Regions from separate parts of the Exiguobacterium sp. s80 genome, predicted to be linked through region 2. Evidence: a T-box and tRNA genes for the amino acid it is inferred to sense, from the RefSeq annotation. Region 2 holds a T-box; the other holds one or more tRNA genes.
What was found. The T-box of region 2 lies ahead of ileS (isoleucine--tRNA ligase). A T-box ahead of a tRNA ligase gene usually reads a tRNA of that ligase, here a tRNA-Ile.
Positions count from the first base shown of each region.

Region 1 (11,380 bases), 990 kb from region 2:
CCTCATTGAAGTAATCGAATGTACCTGAGTCTTTACCAGGGCTGAAGAATTTGATTGGTTCTGCTGGGTAAGATGAATCGACATCTTTCCATGTTTTGACGTTCGGATCCTGCCACATTTTATTGAGCTGGTCAATCGTCAATTCCTTGACCCATGTGTTTTCTTTACTTACTGCAACTGTTAATCCGTCAAGCGCTAGTGCCATTCGTGTATATTCAATTCCATTTTTTTCTGCTTCTGCTGCTTCTTCTTCTTTGATTTCACGTGAAGCGTTCGAAAGATCTGTTTCACCGACGACGAAGCGTTTAAATCCGCCACCTGTCCCAGACACACCGACCGTTACGTTTACATCTGGCTGTTCAATCGAATATTCTTCTCCGACTGCTTCCATGATTGGAAAAACTGTTGACGATCCATCAATTGCAATCTTTCCTGAAAGATCCGACGAACTCGAAGAGCTTCCTTCGTCATTTCCGCATGCTGCACCGACTACTGCGATTGAAGCTACTGTTGTGATAAGTGCTGTTTTTTTCATCCAAGACATGATTAAATTTCCTCCTCGAAGTATGTCGCTTATACCAATACGACTTTTTATCCGTTTCCCTTACAAGACTTATAATACGGATGAACTATTAAAACGAAATGAATCCAACGTAAAAGAATTGTAAAGGCTTGTTTTTTGCAGTTTACAATTCAAAATACATTATAAAAAAAGGTCAATCCAAATAAAAAAAACGAAGATGAGTTTCCTCACCTTCGCTCTTCTAGTTAATTTGGCTTAGTCTGCCACGGAATATCTTTTACATTGAAGTACGCCTTCACTAAATCATGCCCAATTTTCGAGTTGACCGTTTCTTGCTCCATATATGGAAGGAACACGGCCCAAGCAATCTCTGGATTATCATACGGCGCCCAACCGACAAGGTTCGAGTTTAATGAACGAACCGGCTGACCACTGCTGTCACGTAACGCAATCCCGTCTTCACCATATACGCTTACCTGTGCCGTACCTGTCTTAGCCGCCGCATCGATTCCTGTCAGCGCAATTACTTTAGAAGTCCCGCGCTCTCCTTTGACGACTCGATGTAATCCTTCACGGACGTGATCAATGTTGTCTTGGCTGACTTCGATTCGGTTCAAGTAATTTGTTTCGAAGCTATACTCGACTTGTTTTGTTTCTTCTTCAATTGAATTCGATGCGAGCACTTCTTTTAAAAAATGTGGTTGAACACGATAACCGCCGTTCGCGAGTGTTGAGATATACTGCGCGACTTGTAACGGAGTGAACGCGTCATATTGCCCGATGACACGGTCCATCAAGAGCGTGACGCGGTCCGGTGTCCCTTGCACACCTTTCGCTTCGTACGGTAAATCAATCCCAGTCGTCACGCCGAGCCCGAACTGGCTGTAATAGTTTTGCATGATGGCTGCAGCAGCATCGACGCTCGCCCCTGCAATCCCATTACTCGGATAATTTGCCATCCGCATTGCGATGTTGAACATATATACGTTTGACGAGCGTTCGAGCGCCGTCAAATCCGTAATCGGCCCCATGTTGACGTAAGAGGCCTTCTTCGTCCCACCGATTGTAATCGGCGCATCATTGATGACTTCATTTTGACGAATGACGCCTTCTTCAAGTCCCATTGCAACCGTCGCCCCTTTAATCGTCGATCCGATTTGGAGTGAGGTCAGAACATTATTGATTGCGACGTCACTGAATTTATTCGTCGCCGTATCGAGTTTTTGTCCCGACATCGCTAAAACTTCACCCGTTTGCGGGTTCATCACGACCGCATAACCTTCTTTAAGATAGCCGCTTCCCATGCCGCGACCCATCTTGATCGCTTGTTGGAGGATTTGATCGACCTGTTTGTTGTATTCCGCGTCAACCGTCAGAACGAGGTCTTTTCCAGACTCTCCTTCTTCGCGGTTCGGCTCACCGACTGGTTCGCCGTTAAACGTCTCATACACATCATATGCCGGTTTACCGCGTAGTAAATCTTCATATTGTTGTTCTAAAAACGATGTTCCGACCCGATCGTTTAAACTGTACCCTTTTGCCTTGTATTCCGCTTGTTGCTCAGCAGGAATCTTCGAGTACTTTCCGAAAATGTTCCGGAGCGTTCCTTCATATGGATAAGATCGTTCATAGAACGGTTCCACAGAAACACCTTTTAGGTCTTCGAGATTTTCGTCAATGATCGCCATCTCTTTTGCCGTCGCACCAAGCTTGACGAGTTGTGGATCAAGCGCATACCCGACTTCCATATTGTGTTTGATTGCGACGATTTCCATTGTTTTATCATCATAATCAATATCTTTCTCTGTAATTGTATCGAGCATGACTTGATTCTCTTCAGCAATCGATAACTTTTTTCGTTCTTCCAATGTCGGATACTTTTCTTTCATGACAGCATCAAAACGACGTTTCGACTCTTCTGTATTGGTCGCGATCCAGTAATCTTTTAAGTCACGTTCCGTTACCTTCCAATCATCTTTCGGTAAATTGATGATGGCAGCGAGACGTGAAGCTGTTTCAATCCGCTCATCGACCTTTGTATTTTGCGAGCGTCGGTAGACAATTGAATATTTTGAAATCGTATCGACGAGCAATCGTCCATCGCGGTCATAAATTTTCCCGCGTGGTACTTCATACTTGGAAGCGATCATCTCTGTTTTTTGAACTTCTCGTGAGATTTTTTCACCATTGACAATTTGGACGACACCAAGTCGGAAAATCAAAATCGCAAATAATAAAAAAACAACAAAGAACATTAAATTTAATCGAAGCGGCAAGTGGTTACGCCGTCTTCCTCTTACCGTGATTCGTTTCGCCATGGCGTACTCCCCTATCGTTCAAAAAGTCATCTTTGTTTATTATATAGAAGGAAACAATCCATAACAACCTATCCCATCATTTTCCGCATTAAAAAAAGAACCGTGCCCTCTTACCGGGGACACGGTTCTAGCATTTAAAAACGATTATTTTGCGTCAGCGTAAAGCTTGGCAACGTGATCCCAATCAATGACATTGAAGAATGCATTGATGTAATCCGGACGACGGTTTTGGTAGTTCAGGTAATATGCATGCTCCCAAACATCAAGTCCGAGAATTGGCGTTTTACCTTCCATGACTGGTGTATCTTGGTTCGGTGTCGAAACGACAGCAAGTTTGCCACCTTCGACGATGAGCCATGCCCAACCAGATCCAAAGCGTGTTGTAGCTGCTTTAGCGAAAGCATCTTTGAATGCATCGAATGAACCGAATGCTTCATCGATTGCTGAAGCGAGTTCGCCTGATGGTGCAGCACCGTCGTTCTTTTTAAGCAATTTCCAGAAGAATGAGTGGTTCCAATGACCGCCACCGTTGTTGCGAACTGCTGTTTGAATGTCAGCAGGAAGCGCATCAAGGTTTTGAAGCAACTCTTCTAATGATTTCCCTTCGTGTTCCGAGCCTTCGAGCGCCGCGTTGACGTTCGTGACGTAAGCATTATGGTGTTTCGAGTGGTGAATCTCCATCGTACGAGCATCGATATGTGGCTCAAGCGCATCATAAGCGTAGCCGAGTTCTGGTAATTCAAATTTTGACATTTTCATGTCCCCCTTTATCCTATTTTCGGAACTTCAATACCTTTTAAGACTAGCAAAAATGACGGGTATAACGCAAGTAATGACCCTTACATTTTATTGTTCATCGCGTGGTGCGAATACAGAGACACCACCACCCGGAACAGGGAAAACACCAAATCCTTCTTCATCGATGACGACAGGCTCATCTTGGTGATTTGTGTAATCGAACCATTCTTCACCAGCACGATCTTCTCCGACGAACATCCGTTTTTCACACATGTCTGCATTTGACAATAGTACGGCACAACCCGAGTTCGGGAACTCTTCGACTCCGTGACGGACCCAACCGACACAGTGTGGATCATCGAGATAATCTTCTTGTTTCCCGTATGCTTTATGGTAGCGGGCGTACAGCAATGCATCAATCATCTCTTTTTTACCTTCGACTGGATGTGGTCCTTGTACACCGTAATAATCGCCGTAAAAGACACACGGATAACCGTCTTTACGAAGGAGAACGGATGCGTAAGCATGTTGTTTAAACCAATCATCGACCCACGACTCAAGCGATTCGCCTGGTTGCGAATCATGGTTGTCAACGAATGTAACAGCATTCGTCGGGTGCGACTCAACAAGTGTATCTGCGAAGAGCATCGTCAAATCAAATTTTTTCCCCTGTTCTGATGCTTCGTGGAACTTATAATGAAGCGGAACATCGAATAAATCAATTGTATAGTCGACGCTATCTAAGAAGTGACGACAATCATCTAAGTCAGATTTCCAAAATTCACCGACCATATAAAAATCTTCTGGATTTTCACCCATCATTGATTTCGCGAATTCATTGACGAATTCGTAATTGATATGCTTGATTGCATCGAGTCGGAATCCTTGGCAATCGAGTGTATCCTTGAACCAATGCCCCCAGTCGATCATTTCCTTGCGGACTTCAGGATGATTGTAATCGATGTTCGCAAACATCAAGTAATCATAGTTCCCGAATTCGCTATCGACTTGGTTGTTCCAGTCTTTATTTTTTCCGGAAATTTTGAAGACGCCGGTTCTTTCTTCTCGCGCATCAAAATCCGTTCCGTTAAAGAATTCATGATTCCAAACAAAATCAGAATACTTCCCGTCACGTCCTGGGAAAGTAAATTTTGTCCATGCATCGATTTCGAATTCTTCTGAAATTTCTTTCGACCGATCTTCTGGGTTAACTTCGACGACATTAATCGTCTCCAGTTCATCTGCTGCCGCCTTATGGTTCATGACGACATCGGCATAAACAGCGATATCATTTTCATGTGCCACTTGAATTGCTTCAAGTAGTTCGTCTTTCGTCCCGTATTTCGTCCGAACCGTTCCTTTTTGATCGAACTCACCTAAATCATAAACATCGTATATCCCATACCCTGTGTCTTCATCTGATTGCCCCTTAGAAGCTGGTGGAATCCAAACAGATGTGATGCCTGCAGCACGAAGCTCCGGCGCTCTCTCTTTTAAACGTTGCCAATGCTTCCCATCATTTTCTACATGCCACTCGAAAAACTGCATCATTGTATGGTTACGTTCCATCTCTCTTCGCTCTCCCTCAATTACTATAGTATGAATATTATTACAATATCTTTAATATTCCCCAAGCGAACAAAAATAAACGCACACCCCTAAACAGGAGTGTGCGTTTATTAAATGGACCCTGCAGGACTCGAACCTGCGACCGGACGGTTATGAGCCGTCAGCTCTAACCAGCTGAGCTAAGGGTCCTTAAATAAATAGTAGCGGCGGAGGGAGTCGAACCCACGACCTCACGGGTATGAACCGTACGCTCTAGCCAGCTGAGCTACACCGCCATAATGAATTAAAACAACTACAATTAGATTAATGGAAAGCATCTAAAATGTCAATAAATTATTTCACAAAAATAAAGAGAGACTTCTTTACAGAAGTCCCTCCCGCTTATATTCATTTCATTCAAGCCGTTCCCGAACGTTGTTCGAGTACTAAATCTGTAATATTGACGGCGTGATCGCCAATCCGTTCGAGGTTCGATAACAGATCAACAAAAATCATACCCGCTTGACCTGTACACTCCCCGGCATTGACGCGTAAGACGTGGTGTTTACGGAATGAACGCTCGAGTGAATCGAGTTTCCCTTCTAATTCAAGGACTTGGCGTGCTAACGAAACATCATCACGTTCAACTGCTTTGATTGCCGTATCGACGATTTTTTGTGTTAGAACGTACATTTCATCCAACTCTTTTTTCGCTTTTGGCGTAAATTCAATCCGGTTGACGATTTGGAAGTCAACGAGTTCGATTACGTTTTCGACATGATCACCAATCCGTTCGAAGTCATTGACCGCATGCATTAAGAGCGAATGGTCATTCGATTCACGTTCAGAAAGATCGTTCGCCGCCACTTTGACAAGGTAGTTCGTGACTTCCGTGTTCAAATGGTTGATTGCATATTCAATCTGACCAGCGTCAGAAACATCTTTTTTATCATGGGATTGCGTGTAGCGATGTGCTTTACCGAGTGCTTCTTTCGAGAACTCACCCATCCGTAAGACTTCCATTTTTGCTTGGTTAAGCGCAAGTGAAGACGATTGATTCAAGATGTTTTGATCCAAATGACGTGGTTTTGAATCGACTGTCGTGTCTGTTCCCGGAACGACCTTTTTAACAAGCCATGCGATTTGTGCGATGAACCAACATTGAATCAATGTGTTGACGACATTGAACGTACCATGTGCAAAGGCAATTTGCATTTTCGGTTCAAGATTGAGTACACCTGTGATCCAAGCGATGAACGTCGAGAACAAAGGTAAGGCGACTAAGAAAATAATCGTACCGACGATATTGAAGATGACGTGTGCTGCTGCTGTCCGTTTTGCGGCAATCGATGCACCGAGTGCTGCGAGTACTGCCGTGATCGTTGTTCCGATATTATCCCCGAATAAAATCGGGAGAGCTGCTTTGATATCAATCATGCCACCAGAGTATAACTCCTGCAAAATACCAATCGTCGCAGAGGACGACTGGACAAGGAACGTAAAGACCGTCCCGACGAACACACCGAGTAACGGATTGTCTGACATCGAAATCGTCAGTTCACGGAACCACTCACTTGATTGAAGTGGTTTCATGCCGTCACCCATCAATGTCAAACCATAGAACAAGGCACCGAAACCGAAGAAGATTTGTCCGATGTATTGAATCCGTTCTTTATTGAAGAAGAAGATGAGAAACGCACCAAGCGCGATTGCAGGAAGGGCTGCTTCCTTGACGTTAAAGCCGATGATGAAGGCCGTGATCGTCGTTCCGATATTCGCCCCCATGACAACACCGATTGCTTGACGTAAATTCATCAGACCCGCGCTGACGAGTCCAACGACGATAACGGTCGTACCTGACGATGATTGAATCAAGACCGTGACGACAATACCGGCAAGAATTCCGAGTAACGGGTTCGATGTGTATTTGTCTAAAATGTAACGAAGTCGGTCTCCTGCTGTTTTTTGGAGCCCATCTCCCATATACTTAATACCGAATAGGAAAATACCGAGTCCACCAATAAAAGTGAAAATCATTTCCTGCAAATCATAATTCATCGTTTCATCTCCTCATATCTAAAAAAGTGGGATTGATTTTTTGTTAAGATTTTATTGTTTCAACCTCTCCTATTATGTAAAGGTCCGTTGAACTTGTAAATAGTTTTATCAACATTTGAATGTTAAGGTTTTATTAACCTGTACCAAAACAGAGAAAACCCTTTATTACAAGCGTTCCCAAACTCACTACACCACTGTTATGAAACAGAGAAAAGAGTGTTATCATGATTTTTTTAAGACAATTTATTAATTATTTACAAACCACCTTAGTTCCAAACCGATCTTTTTTAAAGACTCGCCTTGCCGATGTCTCCCTTTATTTTTGTGGATTAGCGTGGATTTCATTTTGGACGACAGTCATCGATAGTATATTTATCATCAAAACGGTTCCATTCATCGTCTGGTTTATGCTCCATTTCATTTTCGTCGCCATCGCGCTTTTACTGTTTCTTCTATTGATGTCGTATTTGAATCGTTGGTTGATTGATTGGATACTCAAAAGACCATGGGCGTACCGGCAAGTTTTTCCGTATACGGTTGCTGCTAACTTATGGAGCTTTCCAGTCGGTGTCCTCTGTTATCAGCTCGGATTCACAGCACTTGGGGTAACGCTCCTATTAGTCGGTCACTTCATTTATTCTTTACTGCCCGTTTTCTCAGCGCGGAAGCGAAAAAAAAATACTCGTCCAAAGTCGTGATTCTGCCTTACTTCTTCGTCTCAGCTCCGTCTACCGGCGGATTGACAGTTGCTTATTTCTATTAAAGAATTGTAAATGTTCGAATTTCGTTCTTGTTTCTCGATTTTTAGGGAATAGTTCGATATGATAGAGAAGGTAAACTTACACAATATGGCGCTATGCCACAAAAGGAGATTTTCGATATGCCGAAAATGGTCCATCGCTCTAAGACTCGTCCCGTTCGTGTTGGGGACCTTGTCATTGGTGGAAATAATGAAGTCATCATTCAAAGTATGACAACAACAAAAACACACGACGTCGAAGCGACTGTCGCTGAAATCTTACGACTTGAAGAAGCCGGATGCCAAATCGTCCGCGTTGCTTGTCCAGAAGAACGTGACGCACTTGCGCTCGCTGAAATCAAAAGCCGAATCAACATTCCGCTTGTCGTCGACATTCATTTCAACTATAAACTTGCGCTCATGGCAATCGAAGCAGGCGTCGACAAAATCCGGATCAACCCGGGTAACATCGGTCGTCGCGAAAAAGTTGAAGCGGTCGTCACAGCTGCAAAAGCTAAAAATATTCCAATCCGGATTGGTGTCAACGCTGGTTCACTCGAGAAACACATTCTTGAGAAATACGGATACCCAACAGCACGTGGTATGGTCGAAAGTGCCTTACACCACATTAAGATTCTTGAAGACCTTGACTTCCATGACATCATTGTTTCGCTTAAAGCATCTGACGTTCAGCTTGCGCTTGAAGCTTATCAGTTAGCATCTGAATCATTTGACTACCCACTTCATGTCGGTATTACAGAGTCAGGTCCTTTACGTACTGGTTCATTAAAATCCGCTGCTGGTCTTGGTGCGATTCTTTCACGCGGTATCGGGAACACGGTCCGTGTCTCACTATCAGCTGATCCGGTCGAAGAAGTGAAAGTCGCAAAAGAAGTCTTGAAATCATTTGGTCTCGCAGCAAACGCAGCAACATTGATTTCTTGCCCAACATGCGGTCGGATTGAAATCGACTTGATGGCGATTGCGGCAGAAATCGAGGATTATATCGATAAGATTCAAGTCAACATCAAAGTTGCTGTACTCGGCTGTGCCGTCAACGGTCCTGGTGAAGCACGTGAAGCGGATATCGGAATTGCCGGAGCACGTAACGAAGGGCTTCTGTTCCGCCACGGAGAAATTATCCGTAAAGTACCTGAAGCGACGATGGTCGAAGAATTGAAAAAAGAAATCGATGCAATCGTTCTTGAAAAAGAAGCTGAAAAAGAAGCGGCGAAAGCCAACCAAGTTTAATTGTTGAAGAGCCCTCTTTTTAATTGAAGAGGGTTCTTTTCATATCCGTTTTTCGACTATGTTATACTAATGACAGAAATTTAAGGAACGCAGGTGATCCAATTGAAAATCGGCATCGATATCGATGGGACGATTACGCACCCGTCTTCATGTTTTAACTATATGAACAAGTATTTAGGAACTTCGATTGACTTCGAAATGGCATCCGAATATGAATTGCATACGTATACGGATATGGGACAAATCGAGTTTTGGGAATTCATGGTCAAGTCTGGTCATGAGCTCGGTATTTATCGAGAATCTACGCCTCAGGCATTTGTCCAAAAACATTTATGGGAATTACGTCAACATTTTGATTTGCACTACGTAACGGCACGCTCAGAAATCGTTCGACCGGTTACGGAAGAATGGATTGCGCGCCATGAGTTACCACTCGACTCGCTCATCATGACCGGGTCGCATGACAAGGTTCAAGTTGTACGTGATCTATCACTCGATTTATTCATGGAGGATCGATTAGAGAATGCGTTACAAATTGCGGAAGATACGTCAATTCCAGTTATTTTGTTCGATGCTCCTTACAATCGAAAAGCACTTCCAGAGAACATCATTCGTGTTTCTTCTTGGGATGAAGCCGTTCAAACGATTTATAAATTCGCTCCAATCCGTTAAAAAACAGCCTTATCCGGCTGTTTTTTTCCATTTTTTATACATAATCCGTCTACGTTATCGTACAATTATCATGAATTCGTTACGTTTTGTCTCGAGTCATCTTCTATTAGCTGAAAGGATTTTTTTATGTTATCGACGTTGAATATTTTTTTCACGAACATATGCATTATATTTTTAATACTATCTGTCACATTTTATTTGATGCGAAATCGACTCCCGATCCAGTATGACTCCAAGCGTTCAACGCGCTTGTATTTTGGTTTAGCAAATGGTTTAACCGGCATTTTACTGATGCATAACTCCATCTCAATCAATGGATCATTGATTGATTTACGACTGCTGCCGCTCGCTCTATCCGCTCTATACGGGGGGCCAGTCAGCATTGTGACGACAGGAATTATTTTACTGCTGTATCGTGTCCTCATCAGCGGGGGTGAATCCGTTAGTGCCTTACAAAATTCTCTAATGATGCTGACCGGATTTACCGTGCTTATCATCCTCTGTGCTCAACTCATCAAACATAAAGGGCGACTCTTCACTGTTATTGTGACAATAGGCTCTACCTTAGTTCTCTTACGCATGTTGCTCGGCCCTTCACAACCTCATGCATGGCAGACGATTTTTTTGCCGTATTTCTTAATCACAATTGGCGCCTCGATTCTTTTTTATCATCTTTCATATATGTTACAAGGACACTTCGTTCTTTACGCGTACCAGTCCTATTTGGCTTCGACCGATGAACTGACGCGCCTCGCGAACCGTCACGTTATCATGGAAAAAGTACAGGCTCTTGTAGAAGCGAAGGCACCTTGGGGTGTGATCATCTTCGATCTTGACCACTTTAAGTCAGTCAATGATCAATATGGTCATGCTGTCGGAGATGCTGTATTACGTCATTTTTCCGTTTTACTCACACAGGAGTGCCCGGATAGTATCACGGTCGGTCGCTACGGTGGCGAAGAGTTTATCGTCGTCATTCCGAATACATTTACGGTTTCACCGACGCGACTCGCAAGACAACTCGTTCAATCCGTCACCGATACACCGTTCGTCATGCAAGACCACGCCTTGACGATTACTGTTTCTGCCGGTGTCGCCTACGCGAAAAATCAGGCAGCCGGAATCGTTTTTAAACAAGCGGATACCGCGCTCTATGCTGCAAAAGACAACGGCCGTAACCAGGTCATGTTATACGATAAATAAGGAAGCATGGACTTAATCCATCGCTTCCTTATTTTTGCTTTCTAATAAAAGAATGATATCTGTTAGCGAAACTGGTTTTGCAAAAAAGTAACCTTGAAAAAGATGAATCCCAATATCTTTCGCAATTTGAACTTCTTCTCCTGTCTCTACCCCTTCGACGATACACTCGACATTCATCGAACGTGTCAATTGGAAAATCGATTCAAGGATGGACTGGCGTTTTGCTGATTCTTCAATTTGTTCAATGAACTGTTTCGGTATTTTTAATTGGCGCAAAGGTAACAACCGTTCCAATACATGGTAAGAGGCATGACCTGTTCCAAAGTCATC
Region 1 covers NZ_JACSMP010000001.1:205,709-217,088, reverse strand. The annotation lists gene KNP94_RS01100 (PstS family phosphate ABC transporter substrate-binding protein) at 1-544, opposite strand, end outside; gene KNP94_RS01095 (peptidoglycan D,D-transpeptidase FtsI family protein) at 769-2,841, opposite strand; gene KNP94_RS01090 (superoxide dismutase) at 2,986-3,594, opposite strand; gene KNP94_RS01085 (alpha-amylase) at 3,688-5,148, opposite strand; tRNA gene KNP94_RS01080 (tRNA-Ile) at 5,264-5,337, opposite strand; tRNA gene KNP94_RS01075 (tRNA-Met) at 5,350-5,423, opposite strand; gene KNP94_RS01070 (Na/Pi cotransporter family protein) at 5,545-7,185, opposite strand; gene KNP94_RS01065 (hypothetical protein) at 7,410-7,883, shown strand; gene ispG (flavodoxin-dependent (E)-4-hydroxy-3-methylbut-2-enyl-diphosphate synthase) at 8,066-9,175, shown strand; gene KNP94_RS01055 (5' nucleotidase, NT5C type) at 9,269-9,847, shown strand; gene KNP94_RS01050 (GGDEF domain-containing protein) at 9,974-11,050, shown strand; gene KNP94_RS01045 (EAL domain-containing protein) at 11,063-11,380, opposite strand, start outside.
Region 1: it encodes a tRNA-Ile, which carries the amino acid that the T-box ahead of ileS (isoleucine--tRNA ligase) is inferred to sense. The anticodon was not compared.

Region 2 (11,380 bases):
GCTCGCGATGATCCGCGAAATCGAGCGACGGATGCCGTGTGAAGTGCTATACATCGGAACGGAAAATGGGCTAGAAGCAGATATCGTCCGACGCGCAGGAATTCCCTTTGAATCGATTGAGATTTCAGGTATTCGCCGTTCGTTATCATTTGAAAACGTTAAGACGGGAATCCGTTTCTTAAAGAGCGTGACCCGTGTCCGGAAAATGTTGCGAAAGTTCAACCCCGACATCGTGGTCGGGACAGGTGGTTTCGTTTGTGGACCGGTCCTTTATACAGCAGCGAAGATGGGGTATAAAACACTCGTCCATGAGCAAAACAGTTTACCTGGTATTACGAATAAGTTCCTTGCTCGGTACGTCGATCGTGTCGCGTTATCGTTTAAAGGATCAGGTCACCATTTCGGTAAAAACGAAGCGAAAACCGTTTTAATCGGTAATCCCCGGGCTTCCGAAGTAGCTGATTTGCAAGTCGACCCGGTCATTGAACGGCAACGTTATGGTTTTGAAGAAGGGCGCCCGTTAGTCGTCGTTTACGGTGGAAGTCGTGGAGCGCCAGCAATCAACCAAGCAATCATCGAGATGATGCCGAAGTTCATTCAGATGGATTGGTCGATGTTGTTCGTGACAGGTCAAGTTCATTTTGAAGAGATTACTCGCCAAATCGGAACGGTCCCGGAGCGGATTCAGTTACGTCCGTTCGTCTATGATTTACCGAATATCTTAAAGGCGAGTCAACTCGTCATTTCACGTTCGGGTGCGAGCACGTTAGCGGAATTGACGACGCTCGGATTACCGAGCATTCTCATTCCGAGTCCATACGTCACAGAAAACCATCAAGAAGTAAATGCCTCGTCCCTCGTCGAAACAGGAGCAAGCTTGCTCGTCCGAGAAGCTGAACTGACAGGAGAAACGTTATTCGATGCTTGTAAAACGGCGATTGCGAATCAAGAAGCGATGTCGCAGGCCGCATTCGCTTTAGGGATGCCGAATGCATCGAGTGATTTAGTGGACGAGTTGAATCGCTTGATTCAACAAAAAAACTAAACAGTTGCAGGAATAGACCGATAAGGAACTGAAATTAATCAAGTAGAGGAGGAATGAACGTGAAGGAGCGACAACCGGTAAAAGATACGGATGCCACTGTCAGTAGTCTAGAAGATAAGATTCCTTATATCCGTGAACAACGCCGGAAGAAAGCAAACCGACGTTTAATCTATGTCCTCATCCTGATCGGTCTATTGATTGCTGTCGTATTTTATCTTCAGTCCAGTTATTCGCGGGTAGCGACACTTGAGATTGACGGTGTCGTCAATGTCAAAGAAGAAGACATCATTCAGGCGTCACGGATGAAGGTGAAGGAGACACATGCTTTCAATGTGTCAGAAGAAGCTGTGCTAGAGCGAATCGAAGATGTACCAGGTATACGGGAAGCAACGATGACACAGAGTTTTCTCCATAACTATCAAGTTAATGTCGTGGAGGAAAAAGAAATTGCTTACGCGAAAGATCAACCCGGAGACCGAATCGTCTTAGCAGATGGAACAATCATCCCTGGAAAGTCGAAGGAAGAATTGTTCGATGCACCGATTTTAACAGGCTTTACAGATCAGTCCCTTGAACGGTTGACGAAGGAACTCGTCAAAATCGAACCAAAAGTTCGGAGTCGGATTTCGGAAATCGTTGCAAACGATAAAACCGATAAAGGGGGATTGAAGTTATTCATGACGGATGGCAATACCGTCTTATTGAGTACTTCAGCTTTTTCTAACTCGTTGAATGAATATGTCAAAGTGATTTCAGCCTTACCAAAAGGAAAAACAGGGACGATCACGATTGACGGGGGAATCTATTTCAAACCATATAAAGTAAAAAAATAGAAAATTCCTAGTCATGAGTCAGCAGATTGACAAACGTTTGTTTTCATTAGTAAATAAGTAGGCGTATCGTCATCAAATCGTAATCTATTAGATGGGTAAGTTAGACAATAACTTCTTTTCGTAGGGTTTTATATAGTGTAGACTTAAACGAGAAGAAGTTTATCTTGTTTCCTGAATATATATAGGGACAATCAGTATGAGTATTATGAAAGTGGAGGTGTCACTCCCATGGAAACGAAAGGTACGATTGCCGCACTAGACATTGGAACATCGGAAGTGAAACTCATCGTCGGTGAACTACTCGGTGGGACACTGAACGTGTTAGCGGAGGGTTCTGCACCATCTGCCGGTGTCAAACGTGGCGTCATCGTCGATATCGACCAAACAGTCAATGCCATTAAACAAGCGGTCGCTGAAGTGGAACGGACACTCGGTGAACCGATTGGTGAAGTATATGTAGCAATTTCTGGAGAACACATTCAAGTCAAGGATTGTCAAGGGATGACTTCAATTAAAGGCGAAGACAATGAAATTACGGATGACGACGTCAAAGACGTCTTACACTCCGCAATGGTCATGCGCATTCCGAACGAATTAAGTGTTGTCGATGTACTACCGAAAACGTTTACGGTCGACCAACAAACAGAAATCACGGATCCACGTGGTATGATCGGTTATCGTCTAGAAGTGACAGGGAAGTTGATCATTGGAGCGAAGACGATCCTACATAGCATTAAACGTTCAATCGAACGGGCTGGTCTAGAGCTTGCAGGATACGTACTTGAAAGCTTAGCTGTTTCAAGAATCGCGGCATCAATCGATGAACTGGAGCTTGGCGTCGGCATCATCGATATTGGACATGAGACGACAACATTGTCGATTTATGAAAAAAACGATCTCGTTTACTCGACGACGTTACCTTATGGTGGCGATCATCTGACACGTGACTTAACGTATAAGATGAATTGTAAGTACCAAGATGCAAAACTTGCGAAGGAAGAATACGGAGTGGCGCTTGAATCGTTAGGGGATCCTGAAGAAAAGGTATCCTACGTAACGATTAATGGGGAGCATCGTTTTGAGCCGCAACCTGAGATCGGTTTCGTTTTAGAGGCACGCCTCGAAGAAATCTTCGAGATGATTCAAAAACGGATGACGCAGGCTGGCCATCCACAAATGAATAGTGGCATCATTCTCTGCGGTGGAAGTTCTTCGCTTCCTGGAATCGATCAGCTAGGGAAACGGATTTTCAACCAGAACGTCAACGTCTACCAACCGGCCAGCTTAGGCATTCGTAATCCGAAGTACGCTGTGGCAGCCGGCATGTTACGCTATGTACTCTCAAGAAGTACGGTTTCGAAATCAGGATTTGATCGTGCGGACGAGAAGGAAGTCGTGGCGCAAAATCGTGAACAAGAACAATTGCTTACGAACCCGACACCGTCTCCAGTACGCGAAGAACGAACGCAACAGGAACAACCTCCAAAAGAGCGTAAATCATTCAGTAGTTTCTTTGAAAAGTTTTTTGGTTAATGACTAAAATACAATGAGTATAAAAAATTAGGGGGCCCCTTTTATGTTGCATTTTGATGAAATGATGGACCAAGTAGCTAAAATTAAGGTCATCGGCGTAGGTGGCGGTGGTTCAAACGCCGTCAACCGAATGATTGAACATGGTGTACAAGGCGTAGAATTCATCGCCGTCAATACAGATGCACAAGCACTCAACATGTCGCAGGCAGATGTGAAGCTCCAACTCGGTGCAAAGCTGACACGCGGTTTAGGTGCAGGTGCGAATCCAGAAATCGGTAAGAAAGCGGCAGAAGAAAGCCGTGAACAGTTGACAGAGATTTTGTCAGGTGCTGATATGGTCTTCGTTACTGCAGGTATGGGTGGCGGGACAGGAACTGGTGCTGCGCCAGTCATCGCTGAAATTTCAAAAGAAATCGGCGCATTGACTGTCGGTGTCGTAACGAAACCGTTCATGTTTGAAGGACGCAAACGGATGCAACACGCTGTATCGGGTGTGCAAAACTTTAAAGAAAAAGTCGATACGTTAATCGTCATTCCGAATGATAAATTACTTGAAATCGTTGATCGTAACACGCCGATGCTCGAAGCATTCAAAGAAGCGGATAATGTGCTTCGTCAAGGGGTTCAAGGAATCACAGACTTAATCGCTGTCCCTGGTTTAATCAACTTAGACTTTGCAGACGTTAAGACAATCATGACTGAAAAAGGATCTGCCTTGATGGGCGTTGGTGTTGCGACAGGCGAACACCGTGCAACGGAAGCTGCGAAGAAAGCCATTTCAAGTCCATTGCTTGAAACATCGATTGAAGGTGCAAAAGGTGTCTTAATGAACATCACAGGTAGTGCGAACCTCAGTCTATATGAAGTAACGGAAGCTGCTCAAATCGTTCAAAGTGCAGCAGATGAAGAAGTAAACTTGATTTTCGGTTCTGTTATCAACGATAACTTAGAAGATGAAATCATCGTTACCGTCATCGCAACAGAATTCGAAAACGAGCCACTCGATTTCGAGATTCCATCTGCTCAAGAAATGATGAAAAACTTACTCAAGAAAAAGCAGGCGACTCCAACTCCTGCTGCGACTGAGGAGCCGAAACCACAAGTCGAAGAGACACCTGTCAGCTCGAATCCAGAACCAGCAAAAGGGTCAGATGTTGAAGAAACGATGGACATTCCATCATTCCTTCGTCGGAACAATCGTTAATCGATTTTTTCCAAGACACGACTGCTAGACAAAGAGGTGTCGCGTAAGCGGCACCTCTTTTTTGAAAGGGATGTGAAATGATGTTTGGTCAATGGATAAAGTGGGATACACCGACCGGTACAGTGCGTGCGGCATTCACTACAAAATTTTCAGCGCCGCATGGTATTGGCAATCTTGGATTGCATGTCAATGACGATCGCGATGGTGTCATTCAAAACCGGCAAGTCATCGCCCGTCAACTTGATTTATCGCTCGAAAATTCAGTTTGGGCAGAACAGGTTCACGGGAACCATGTCGAACAAGTGACGACGCTAGATTCTGGACGAGGCGCACTGGATTATGGAACAACGATCGAGGGTACAGATGGATTGGTGACGACGGATGCAAATGTATTACTCGCCATGTTATTCGCGGATTGTGTACCGCTCGTGTTTTGTGATCCGACGACAGGAATTATTGCGAATACGCATGCCGGATGGCGTGGAACAGTCGCGAATATCGTTGAAGCGACTGTCGCCCGAATGGAAGCGGCGGGGGCAGACCGTTCCTCGATTCAAATGGTCATCGGACCCTCGATTCGTGAATGTTGTTATGAGGTCGACCAACCCGTCCTTGAAGCGATTGACGGGCTTGGTCTTGAAGATACGCCCTACACAATAAAAGAAAACGGAAAAGCGATGCTTTCGCTTCAGCAGACGAATGCTGCATTAGCAGAGCGAAGTGGATTAGGTGACATCATTGATGCAGGAATTTGTACGCACTGCCAAGCAGATGACTATTTCTCTTACCGTCATGGGGACCACCAAGGTCGTTTCGCGAGCTTGATCGTAAAGGAGTCATTACATGTCGATTAATGAAAATGTTCAACTTGTCCAACAAAAGATGCAACAAGCGAGTGAAAAGAGTTTTCAAAAAAAGCAGGTACAACTGATTGGCGTGACGAAATCAGTTTCAAGTCAAGTTGCCTCTGAGCTGTTAGAAGCAGGTATAACGGCGCTAGGTGAAAATCGTCCGGAGGGTTTGTCAGAAAAACAAGCAGCACTTGGGCGTGAAGCCTGTGAGTGGCACTTCATCGGGACACTGCAGTCGCGAAAAGTACGTCAAATCATCGATCAAATCGATGTGCTTCACTCACTCGATCGTTTGCATTTAGCGGAAGAAATCAATAAACGTGCAAAACGTCCTATCGATTGTTTTGTTCAAGTCAATGTCTCGGGTGAAGCTTCGAAACAAGGTATTTCCGCAGAAGACATCCATTCCTTTCTACATGAAATCGGTCAATATCCAAAAGTTCGTGTGATTGGACTCATGACGATGGCACCATTGACAGAAAATCAAGAGGAAGTGCGGTCCGTTTTCCGCGCTTTACGCGTCTTACGAGACGAAGTAGCAGCACGAAACCTGTCTTACGCTCCCTGTACGGAATTATCGATGGGGATGTCGTCTGATTATGAAATTGCGATTGAAGAAGGGGCGACACACGTCAGAATCGGAACGGTCCTCGTCCAATCATAAAACGTAGAAGAAGTTGAAAGGAGAATCGAAATGGGATTCAAATCGAAAATGCAACATCTGTTTCTTGGGAACACAGACGATTTAGACGAACTTGAATATGAAAATGATGCTACAATAAATAAAGGTAGAGGTACTGCAGAGCAAGAGTATGAAGAGTACTACGAGGAATCTACCCCGAGTGTTACTCAAAAGGAGGACCCTGTGCGTCAATCGAATATCGTTCCGATTCATACGAAAAAAGCAAAATCACAAGTCATTTTAAGTGAGCCGCGTGTCTTCAATGAAGCACAAGAAATTGGGGAGCATCTCCGTCAAAATCGTGCGGTCATCGTTAATATGCAACGCATGTCAAAAGATCAATCACGGCAAATGATTAATTTTCTTTCAGGCGTCGTCTTTGCACTCGATGGTACGATTACGACAATCAGTCAAAACACGCTCCTCTGTGTGCCGAACAACGTCGAGCTCGCGGGTAGTATTTCAAATCTACTTGGAGAAGATGATATCAATCATAAGGGGTGGTAAACATGGATTCACAAGTTATGTACGCGATTGGGCGTACATTGAGCACGTTACTTCAATATTATAGCTATGTCATGATTGCTTATATTTTACTTTCATGGTTCCCAAACGCACGAGAGTCAAGATTCGGACAAGTATTAGCGATGTTAGTCGAACCGTTCCTCGCGCCTTTCCGACGGATCATCCCGCCCATCGGAGGTATGCTTGACATCTCACCAATCGTTGCCTTTTTAGTGTTGAACTTAGCACAGTCAGGCATTCGAGCAATCTTCTTCTAATGAGCGTCTATGATCACTATCGCGGACATGAGCGGGAGTTCGTCGATCTTGTCTTAAACTGGATCGATCATGTCGAAGCGACCTATACGTTTAAACTGACAGATTTTCTTGACCCACGCGAACAGCAAATCACACGCGAACTCGTCGGAACGAAATGTGCCCTCTTTTTTGAGGGCGGTTTCGAAGGGGCAGAGCGACAGCGGGCACTAATTGCGCCTGATTACTACGAACTTGATGCGAGCGACTTTGATATTGCCATCTATCGTATTCATTATCCTACAAAATTCGTTGAACTATCGCATCGACAAGTAACAGGTACGCTCTTAAACGTCGGTCTGAAACGCGGCAAGTTCGGTGACGTCGTCATTCAAGATCAAGTCGTTCAGTTCGCAGTCGCAGAAGACGTTGCTTCTTATATCGAAGTCAACGTCGAGCGGGCAGGGAAAACGAAAATTCGTTTATCTCGCGTCGAACTAGAAGACCAATTGAAGATCAAAGAACAGGAATGGCAAGAAGAACTTGGATTCGTCAGTTCGCTCCGCTTTGATACTGTCGTCAGCGAAGTGCTTGGTTTTTCGAGACAAAAAGCACAGAGTTTGATTAAACAAGGGGAAAGTAAAGTGAATTATAAAATCGTCGAAGATCCAAGCTTCATGCTTGAAGAAGGCGATTTGCTTTCGCTCCGTGGAACAGGCCGCGTCAAATTGACGGCTATTTTAGGGTCGACGAAACGCGACCGGATTAAATTACAGTACGGATTATTAAAAGGTTAAAAAATGCTGAGGAGGATTTCATCATGCCATTGACGCCACTTGATATTCATAATAAGGAATTTACACGTAAGTTTCGCGGCTATGACGAGGATGAGGTCAACGAATTTCTTGATCAAGTCATCAAGGATTTTGAAATGTTGTTGCGGGAAAACCGTCAACAGCAAGAAGTGATTCAAAACATGCAATCGCGTGTCGATTACTTCAGTTCGATGGAAGAGACGTTAAACAAGTCAATCATCGTTGCCCAAGAAGCAGGAGAAGAAGTCAAGGCCAATGCGACGAAAGAAGCAAGCTTGATTTTAAAACAAGCCGAGCGTGAAGCGGAACAACTGCAAGATTCCGCACAGCGTCGAGCGCAACGGACAGACTTTGAAGTCGAACAGATGCGTAAGAAAATCGAATTGTACCGTAATCGTTTTAAAGTCTTGATCGATGCGCAGATGGAGTTATTGGCAAGCCATGATTGGGACGCGTTTGATAGTTCGACCCGTGGTGCGCTTGACGAGATTCCGGCAGTTGCGTATAATGACGACGATGTCATATAACTTAAATCAATGACAAGGACACGTCTTAATCAGACTGCTGCAAGCGAATCGGGGACTGGTGTGAGCCCGAACAGTAAGTGAGAATGGATATCCCCTTCGAGTGTGAGACTGAACCATTAAGTAAGTCGCACCGATTCGCCCCCGTTATCGGGCTCTTAAGTGGTAGTTCGTACGGTTGAACTACTAGTAGGGTGGTACCGCGAGTTCAAGCCAAGCTCGTCCCTATACCAGGGATGTGTTTGGCTTTTTTTGTATGTTAAATTAAAAGAAGTGAGGGAATGCCAGATGGAGTACAAAGATACATTACTGATGATGAAAACTGAATTTCTAATGCGAGGTAACTTGCCGAAACGTGAGCCGGACATGCAGGCACGTTGGAACGAGATGAACTTATATCAAGCAGTTCAAGAAAAAAATGCTGGGAAACCAACCTTCATCCTTCATGATGGACCACCATACGCAAACGGTGATATCCACATGGGGCACGGATTAAACAAAGTCTTAAAAGATATCGTCGTCCGTTACAAATCGATGAATGGTTTCCGTTCACCGTACGTACCGGGTTGGGATACACACGGTTTACCGATTGAAACAGCGCTCCAAAAATCAGGTGTCGATCGGAAGACGATGTCGGTCGCTGAGTTCCGTGAGTTGTGTGCGAAATATGCGCTCGAACAAGTCGATCATCAGCGTGAACAGTTTAAGCGTTTAGGTGTTCTCGGTGATTATGATAATCCATACATCACGCTCCAACCGGAATTTGAAGCGGCGCAAATTCGCCTCTTCGGTGACATGGCGAACAAAGGCTATATCTATAAAGGAAAAAAACCAGTCTACTGGTCACCTTCTTCTGAGTCGGCACTGGCAGAAGCCGAAATCGAATACCATGATAAACGTTCTGCTGCCATCTATGTTGCGTTCCCTGTCTTAGAAGGAAATAACATCTTAGAGCCAACCGATCACTTCGTCATCTGGACGACGACGCCGTGGACGATTCCTGCAAACCTCGGAATCTCTGTCAGTGCGGAACTCACGTATGCCCGGATCGAGTACGAAGGAAAAGGTTATATCGTCGCAGAGGCGCTTGTTCCTGAAGTCATCGAGGCACTCGGATGGGAAGACGCGACAGTCGGTCGTGTCTTCAATGGAGCAGATTTCGAATACATGAAAGCCAAACACCCGCTCTATGACCGTGAATCACTCGTCATGCTCGGTGATCATGTTACGGCGGAAGCAACCGGCGTCGTGCATACGGCACCTGGACACGGGGAAGATGACTATCGCATCGGACAAGCATACGGACTCGATGTCCTCTGCCCGGTCGATGATAAAGGGGTCATGACGGCGGAAGCACCAGGATTCGAAGGCATGTTCTATGAAGATGCGAATAAAGAAGTCGGTCTTGCGTTAGAAAAAGCGGGCGCATTGTTGAAACTATCGTTCATCAAACACTCGTATCCGCACGACTGGCGGACGAAAAAACCGGTCATCTTCCGGGCAACACCACAATGGTTCGCGTCGATTAAAGACTTCCGTGCGGAAATCCTTGACGAAATCAAAGATGTGCAGTGGGTACCGGCATGGGGAGAAACACGTCTTCACAACATGTTTAAAGATCGTGGCGACTGGGTCATCTCGCGTCAACGTGCATGGGGCGTGCCCCTTCCAATCTTCTATGCAGAAGACGGAACAGAAATTGTTACACCGGAAACAATCGACCATATCGCGAACTTGTTCGCAGAGCACGGTTCGAACGTTTGGTATGAACGCGAAGCAATCGACTTATTGCCGGAAGGCTTTACGCACCCGGCAAGTCCGAATGGTCAGTTCAAAAAAGAAACAGACATCATGGATGTCTGGTTCGATTCCGGCTCGTCACATGCCGGTGTGCTGGCGACGCGTCCAGAACTAGAGCGTCCGGCTGATCTTTACCTCGAAGGTTCAGACCAATACCGTGGCTGGTTCAACTCGTCGCTTTCGACAGCTGTTGCGACAACGGGAAAAGCACCGTATAAAGCAGTCGTCAGTCATGGTTTCGTATTAGACGGTCAAGGACGGAAGATGTCGAAGTCAATCGGGAATACGATTGCCCCAATCCAAATCATGCAACAATTCGGTGCTGAGATTCTTCGTCTGTGGGTTGCGTCAGTCGATTATCAGTCAGATGTCCGGGCATCGATGGACAACTTTAAACAAGTTTCAGAATCATACCGTAAAATCCGGAACACGGTCCGTTTCCTGCTCGGGAACTTGGATCAATTCGATCACACGGCACATCGTGTTGCGTTTGAAGATTTACCGGAAGCAGACCGTTTCATGCGGACGAAGCTCGATCAATTAGTCGGTAAAGTCAAAAAAGCCTATGATGCGTATGATTTCATGGCAGTTTACCAACTGTTGCATAACTTCTGTGTCCTTGACCTGTCTTCGTTCTACCTCGACTACACGAAAGACATCTTGTATATCGAACAAGCAGATGCACCGGCGCGTCGTGCCGTTCAAACGGTCATGTATGATACCGTCGTGACATTGTTACAATTGATGGCACCTGTCTTACCGCATACGGCAGACGAAGCATGGGAATTCGTTCCTGGTGTCGAGACGGCAAGTATCTTCTTGACGGATTTACCGGAAGCAGTCGACGTATCGGAAGAAGGACTTGCACTGATCGCGAAATGGAACGCGTTCCTCGTCTTCCGCGATGATGTCTTGAAGGCGCTTGAAGAAGCACGGGCAGAGAAGCTCGTCGGGAAAACGCTCGAAGCCAAACTCGAGCTCGCACCGAACGAAGCGACGAAGAACTTGCTTGCGACAATCGACCATCTTGAACAACTGCTTCAAGTCTCACACATCGATTTTGTCGACTCGGCAGAACGTAACTATGAGACGACAGCAATCACTGTTTTGAAAGCGGACGGCGAGAAATGTGAACGTTGCTGGACATATTCGACTGAACTTGGTCAAGATCCGGCTCATCCGACACTTTGTCCTCGTTGTACTGCGGTCGTCAATTCTTTATAATGAATAAGGGGAGGGGCGGCTACTGCGACTTCGTAGCTACCCCTCATTATTTTTGATGTGGGGGAAAACAGGATGTGGCTTTACTTAGTGATTGCTGCTTTACTCGTAGGA
Region 2 covers NZ_JACSMP010000001.1:1,193,748-1,205,127, reverse strand. The annotation lists gene murG (undecaprenyldiphospho-muramoylpentapeptide beta-N-acetylglucosaminyltransferase) at 1-1,045, shown strand, start outside; gene KNP94_RS06360 (cell division protein FtsQ/DivIB) at 1,105-1,878, shown strand; gene ftsA (cell division protein FtsA) at 2,107-3,411, shown strand; gene ftsZ (cell division protein FtsZ) at 3,455-4,615, shown strand; gene pgeF (peptidoglycan editing factor PgeF) at 4,696-5,469, shown strand; gene KNP94_RS06340 (YggS family pyridoxal phosphate-dependent enzyme) at 5,459-6,130, shown strand; gene KNP94_RS06335 (cell division protein SepF) at 6,161-6,655, shown strand; gene KNP94_RS06330 (YggT family protein) at 6,658-6,930, shown strand; gene KNP94_RS06325 (YlmH family RNA-binding protein) at 6,930-7,703, shown strand; gene KNP94_RS06320 (DivIVA domain-containing protein) at 7,727-8,248, shown strand; T-box leader at 8,249-8,475, shown strand; gene ileS (isoleucine--tRNA ligase) at 8,534-11,269, shown strand; gene lspA (signal peptidase II) at 11,342-11,380, shown strand, end outside.